Linked DNA regions of Chondromyces crocatus. The protein of the gene in region 2 interacts with the protein of the main gene of each other region in a pairwise test. Links are inferred from orthologs where the notes say so. Each region holds a gene or a part of one and is shown on either strand. Other genes may lie near its edges. The genes, in order: CMC5_RS06655 and mrdA.

Region 1 (3,408 bases), 3.4 Mb from region 2 along the record:
CTTGGCGACGCAAGCCGTGGGATGACAGCAGCTGGCGGGCACGCAGTCGGCGTCGGACTGACATGGCTCGCTGCCGTTCACGATGCTGCCGGTCGGTGGCTGCACCGGGGAGGTCGCCTGATCCGTCTTCTTCGAGCACCCCGAAGCACCGAGCAGGAGAGCGCCGAGGGAGAGCGTGCAGACCCAGAGCTTGCGCATGCGGCACCATGCGCCGGCATCCTGGTGCGTGCCATCGAGGCTGCTCTCTCAAATCCCGTCGGAAATGGCCCCAAGCGTCCGCCTGGGACCTCGCGCCGTTGCCCGTCCCAGCGAACCCGGGCCCGCGCGCCAGTGGGCCACGTGCCCTTGCCGCTCGGGGCCCTCGCCGCTCAGAAAGGAGGCGGCTCTGGGGGGTGTCCGGGGGGTTCGGGCGCCTGGCCCTTGTCCCGCTCCTTGACCGTCGGTGCCGGATCCTCCGCCTTGGTCGGCCTCACCTCGACCCCGGGATCCAGGATCACCTCGGGCAGCCCCTCGTTCTTCGGCTCCTCCACCACGGCGACCCCGGCATCGAGCCCCTCGGCCGCTGGCTCCTCGTCACCGCCGTCGACGCCCCCATCGGGCAGGGGAGCGAGTTCGGTCGGCTCGGTGCCAGCCAGGAAGATCTCGGTGAGCGCGTCCTCCTGGTTCTCGTTCGCGAGCAACCCTGTCGTCGGATCGATCTTCACCCGCACGATCCCTCGCGGCGCCGGGAAATCGGTGATGGGCCGCTTGTCGTGCGCCTTCTTCATGAACTCCACGAACGCAGGCAGCGCCGCGCTGGCCCCGGCTTCGCCACGCCCGAGGGGCACCGCGTCGTCGTAGCCCGTCCACACCGCGCACGCGACGTCCGTCGAGAAGCCCACGAACCAGGTGTCCTTCGCCTGGTTCGAGGTCCCCGTCTTGCCAGCGATCGGCCGCCCCAGCGCGCGGGCCGCCTTGCCCGTCCCGCTCTGCACCACCGAGCTGAGCAAGCTCGTCAGCACATAGGCCTCCGCTTCCTCCATGACCCGGTGCGACGGCGGCCGCGTGGGCAAAGGCAGCTCTGCGCCGTCCGGTCCCAGGATCTTCACGATGAGTTGAGGCTCCTCGTAGACCCCACCCGCGGCGATGGTGGCGTATGCCGTCGCCATCTCGCGTGGCGTCACCTCGTAGGCACCGAGCGCGAGCGACAGATCCGTACCGAGCTTCGCGTGGATGCCCAGCGAACTTGCGAAGGCGGCCACGTTCGAGGGCCCGAGCTGCCCCATCGCCGACACGGCCGCCACGTTCACGCTGTGCGCCAGCGCCTCCCGGAGGCGTGCGGGCGAGTGCCCCTCGCTCTCGTCGTAGTTCTGCGGCTTGTAGTCGCTCCCGAGCGCGGCAGGGTTCGTCTCCAGGATCGTCGCCGGCGTCATCCTCCGCGCTTTGATCCCGTACCCGAACACGAACGGCTTGAACGTCGACCCGGGCTGTCGCTTCGCGAACGTCGCCCGATCGAGCCCCCCGCGCGTCGCCCCGTAGCTGCCCACCAGGGCCCGGATCTCCCGGGTGCGCACATCGATCGCCACCAGCGCGCTCTCGGGGCCCAGCTCCAGGCGGAGCGGCACCGGCGCGGCGGGTGCAGCCGGCGCGGGCACATGGTTCACCACCGTCCCCGCCGCCGCGGGCTCCGCGTCGTCACCCTCCCGATCCTCGACCGCGGATGGCGGCGCTGCGCCCATCAGGCTCACCCGCACCACCTTCCCCACGTCCGCGAACTCGCTGGGCTTGAGCCCCTTCGGGTTGTACCGGTCCGCGTTCTTCAGCGAGACCGTGCCCCGCAGCGTGCCGACCTGCACGCTCAGCGTCCCCTTCGCGTCGTCCGTGCCCGTCACCACCCCACGGAACACGCGGTAACCCGAGGGCGACCCGTCGAACGCCGCCGGCTCCTTCTTCGCGCGCTTCAGCGGGCCGACCAGCTTGTGGCGCTTCGCATAGTTGTCGAGGTTCTTGCGCACGGCCCCGCGAGCGGCGCTCTGGAGGGCGGGATCGATCGTCGTGACGACCGTGTACCCACCGCGCTCCATGGCGGGCCCCGCCACCTGGCGGAGCATCCGCTGGGCCTCGGCCACCACCTCGGGCGCCAGCTCGTTCAGCGCCTCGGGCTCTGCCGCCAGCGTCATGGCCTCGCGCTTCGCGGTCTCCACCTGGGCCGCCTCCGCGAACCCCTTCGCCTGCATCTGATCGAGCACGAAGGCGCGCCGCGCCGTCGCCTTCTGCAGGTTGATCCTGGGCGAGTACACCCCCGGCCCCTTCACCACGCCGGCCAGCATCGCCGCCTCGGCCAGACTGACGTCGCGCACCCCCTTGCCGAAGTAGTAGCGCGCCGCCTCCTCGATCCCGTACCGGCTGTGACCGAAGTAGATCTTGTTCAGGTACAGCTCGAGGATCTCGTCCTTCGTCAGCTCCTGCTCGATCTTGCGCGACAGGATGACCTCGCGCGCCTTGCGATCGTACGTGCGCTCCGGCGTCAGCAGCACGTTCTTCACCACCTGCTGGGTGATGGTGCTGCCGCCCTGCCGCGTGCTGGTGGAGCGCAGGTTCACCGCGAGGGCGCGCAGCATGCCCAGGTAGTTCAGCCCTGCGTGCTCGTAGAACCCAGCGTCTTCCGCGGCGAGCACGGCGAGCTTCACGTGGGCCGGGATCTGCTGGATCCGCACCACCGTGCGCCGCTCGGTGAACAGCTCGCCGAGCACCGCCCCGTCGCGGGTGACCACGCGCGTCACCTGCGGCGGCTGGTAGTTCTTGAGCTCGGCGGTCGAGGGCAGCTCCGCCTCGAACCGCTGGATCCCCACGGCGACGGCGACGGCCCCGAGGGCGGCGAGGACCAGCAGGGCGAGCCCGAGACGCTTCAGCCACCGCGCGATCGCCGCGCCCACCCCTCGCTTCGCTGCTTCCCCAGATGCCATGGTTTTGTGCTGATGAACGCCGGAGACGACACTTCCCGTCCCGACGACCCGAGGGCCCGCGGACGCTAGCACGCCCCCCGCAGCACGGCCCAGCGGACGAGGATCAGCCGAAAAGCTTCATCGCCACGATCGTGAGCACGATCCCGGCGACGAGGCATCCCGCCGCGATGGCGACGAGGACGACGGGAGAGGTCGTCGGGCGCTGGGGTGGGGCGATGGGGCGCATCTGTGGGCTCGGCTGCACCTCCATCTTCACCGTGGGGGCCGGTCGAAACGCCGGAGAGCCAGCTTGCGGCGCTGGCTTGGCCGCCTCGAGCGCCGCCGCGTGCTGCTTGGCTGCTTGCTCCAGCACTGCCGAGTTGTTCGTCGGCATCATTGCCGTGAACCCCTTGCCTGCGGAGCCCGCGAACGGCTTCAGCGCCTCGGCGAAGTCTGCGGCCGTTGCATACCTGTCGTCCGCCTT
Region 2 (3,309 bases):
ACTGGTCGGGCAAGAAGAGGAACTGGTTCTGCGTCCCCTTCAGGTAGCCGCTCCCGAACAGCCCCCCATCACCGATCGCCACACGCGAGTTGTAGGCGTGCCACCCGCGCCGCAGCAGATCGCCCTCCGGGTTGAGGAACACCCGGACACGGTCCTTCTGGTACGGCAGCAACACATACGTCCAGATGATCGGCATCGAGGCGATCACCGTCCCCAGGAAGAGGACGATGCTCTTCCAGCGCAGCTTGGTCAGTGCTGCGATGGTGAGGAAGACGAAGGTCAGGATCGACGCCGTCCCCAGATCGGGCTGCTTCAGCACCAGCAGCGCCGGCACCGCCGTCAACGCCGCGGGTATTGCCAGATCTCGCAGCGTGCGCCCCTCGTTGCGCGGATCGTCGTGCAGGAACTTCGCCAGCGCGATCACCAGAAAGATCTTCATGAACTCGCTGGGCTGAAAGCGGAACGCGCCGAACTCGATCCAGCGCGCGGAGCCGCGCACGTCCTTCGCGAGGACGAACACCAGTGCCAGCGAGAAGACCCCGAAGGTGTACAGGATGTACCCGAGCCGCTCGAGGTGCCTGTAGTCGATCGCGACCAGCACGCCCCCGATGATCCCACCGACGAACAGCCAGTAAACCTGGCTGATGTACAGCTCGGCGCGCGCCCCCGAGTACACGCTGGTCGCGCTGTAGAGGTTGATCACCCCGAGCACACCGATCAGCACCGTGCCGATGAACAGCGGCCAGTCGAAATGGTCACGCTCTTCACCTGCCAGCCCATCGCTGATCATCGCGGACCTCCTCGCCCACCCGGACGCTTGCGCGGCCGCTCGCCTCCTGGACGCGACCCTGCCTGTGAGGGGTTCGCGCCTGGCTTCGGCGGCCCCTTCGTTTGCACCTCGCGGTGCTGACGCTCCAGCTCCTGGTAGGCCCGGATCACCTCGAACGCCACCGGCGCTGCGTGCTTACCGCCTGCGCCGCCGTGCTCGACCAGCACCACCACCGCGACCTCGGGCGCCCGTGTCGGCGCGTAGCCGGCGAACCAGGCGTGCTCGCGGTTGAAGTACCACACCTTCTCCGCCTCCTGCCCGCGCGCGAGCTTGTGCGACACCTGCGCGGTGCCCGTCTTGCCGGCCATGTCGACGCCGGCGACGCGGACCCGGTACGCGGTCCCGCCCTCTTCGTTCACGCCGCCGACCATGGCGCGGTGCACGAGATCCAGGTTCTCCGGGCGCAGCTCGATCTGACGCCGCACGCGCGGCGAGAACTCCTGCACCACCGTCCCGGCGGACGTCTCCACGGCGCGCACGATCTGCGGCTGGTACAGCGTCCCGCCATTGGCCAGCGCCGCGTACGCCAGCGCCAGCTGGAGCACCGTCACCGTCGTCGCGCCTTGACCGATGGCCGCATTCAACCCGAAGCCCAGCCGGAATTGCCCCTTGTTCCGGAGCGTCATCCACGCCTTCGTCGGCATGCGCCCGCTTGCCTCGGCATTGATCCCGATGCCCGTGCGCGCCCCGAACCCGAAGCGCTGCCCCATCTCGGCGATGAGATCCATCCCGACGCCGTACTCCGCGGCGAGCCGGTAGAAGTACACGTTGCAGGACACGGTGATCGCCCGCTGCATCGCCACCGCGCCGTGCACGTGCGTGCAGCGGAACGTACGCTTGCCGAACGTCAGCGCGCCCCGGCACTGGCTGCCCTGCCGCGGATCGATGAGCCCCTTCTCCAGCGCGGCCAGCGCCGTGAACGGTTTGAACGTCGAGCCCGGCGGGTACGCACCCGAGAGCGTCTTGTCGAGCGCCGGCTTCAGCGGATCCGAGTAGAGGCGCCGGAACGCATCCCGGATCACCTGCTTGCCCGACCCGCCCGAGAGCGCGTTCGAGTCGTAGCCTGGCTTGGAGTACAGCCCGAGGATTCGCCCCGTCCGCACGTCCACCATCGCCACACCGCCGGCGAGCTGCCCGCGCATCGCCTTGTCGATCGACTTCTGGATGCCTGCATCCAGCGTCAGCCGCAGATCGCGCCCCGGGATCGGATCCACCCGCCGCGGATCATCGATGATCCCCTCGCCTCCCGGGCGCCGCCTCCCTCGCGCGTCGACCAGCACCTTCTCCCAGCCGCGCGTCCCCCGCAGGTAGCTCTCCCACGCCCGCTCGATCCCGACCACGCCGAGGCGATCCCCCTCCACGTAGCCCTCGCTGCGCAGCGTCGCGAGCCGCTCCGCGTCCACCTCGGCCATGTAGCCGAGCACGTGCGACCCCACCTCCTCGAACGGGTAGTAGCGCACCGGCACGGGCACCACGTCGATGCCCGGCAGCTCCGCCTCGTGCGTCTTGAGGCTCGCCACCGCGTCGCGGGAGATGTCCTCCTTGAGCAGGATCTGCTGGTTCTTCCGCGGGCTGTCGCCGGCGCGGATCGCCGTGATCAACGTCTGCAGGCGCGCCTGCTCGTCGACCCCCACGCCCAGGTACTGCATCAACCTCGGCCATACCGTCTCCATGTCGAGACGCCGAGGCACCACGTACACGTTGTACGAAGGCCGGCTCGCCGCCAGCACCTCGCCGTTGCGATCACGGATGATCCCGCGCGTCGTCGCCAGCGTGATCCTCCGGACGATGTTCTCGCGCGCGATCGCGCTGTTCTCGTCCGACTCGAGGATCTGCAAGTAGAACAGCCTCACGATGAGACCGAGCAGCGCGAGCAGCATGAACAGCGCGATCCAGCGGAAGCGCCGCCGGAACTCGCTGACGTCGGAGCGCTGGACCAGCAAGCTCACCGCGCGCCTCCCTCACCCGGCCGAGGCACGGTGATCGTGATCTGATGCACGCGCTCGGCCAGCCGGAACACGAGCGGCGCCACGATGGCCGTCGACACCGCGTGCGGCGCCACGAGCAACGCCAGCGCCCGTGGCCTCGCCGCGTCACCCCCGAAGATCGCCGTCAGAATGACCACCAGCACGCCCTCCACCAGCCCGAACACGAAGGCGAGGGCAAGCTTGGTCAAGAACGTCTGCGCCGCAAGGCGAACCCCTGCGGCGCGCGCCACCACGAACGTGGTCACCGTGATGAAGGTGAACAGTCCGACAGGCGCCCCGGCGAACAGATCCAGCAGATAACCCAGCAGGAACGCCAGCGCGGCACCACGCGCCATCGAGTACTCGTGGACGCCCATGAACACGATGAGCGGCAGGAGCAGGCTCGGCGTCGCGCCCGGGATGTCGAGCTTCCCGATCAACCGGAAGAGGTTCGACTGCATCACCAGCAGCGTGATGCCCACGGCGAGGAACGCAGAGTTTCTCATCCCGACC

Evidence for each region.
Region 1: the proteins of mrdA (region 2) and CMC5_RS06655 interact in binary tests that used the Escherichia coli proteins (3 or more experiments, as listed by UniProt). The link is inferred for Chondromyces crocatus from one-to-one orthologs.

What each region holds. Positions count from the first base shown.
Region 1 is NZ_CP012159.1:1,775,844-1,779,251, forward strand. Bases 158-3,256 are described here. They hold CMC5_RS06655 (penicillin-binding protein 1A), read right to left. Parts: upstream 2,946-3,256; coding sequence 369-2,945; downstream 158-368. Other genes in these bases: CMC5_RS06650 (hypothetical protein), read right to left, coding at 158-198; CMC5_RS06660 (serine/threonine protein kinase), read right to left, coding at 3,049-3,256. In the rest of the region: more of CMC5_RS06650, read right to left, coding at 1-157; more of CMC5_RS06660, read right to left, coding at 3,257-3,408. UniProt on the Escherichia coli protein: Cell wall formation. Synthesis of cross-linked peptidoglycan from the lipid intermediates.
Region 2 is NZ_CP012159.1:5,164,503-5,167,811, reverse strand. What follows is about bases 283-3,282. They hold mrdA (penicillin-binding protein 2), read right to left. Parts: upstream 2,779-3,282; coding sequence 787-2,778; downstream 283-786. Other genes in these bases: CMC5_RS19065 (hypothetical protein), read right to left, coding at 2,775-3,282; rodA (rod shape-determining protein RodA), read right to left, coding at 283-790. Outside these bases: more of rodA, read right to left, coding at 1-282; more of CMC5_RS19065, read right to left, coding at 3,283-3,302. UniProt on the Escherichia coli protein: Catalyzes cross-linking of the peptidoglycan cell wall. Responsible for the determination of the rod shape of the cell. Is probably required for lateral peptidoglycan synthesis and maintenance of the correct diameter during lateral and centripetal growth.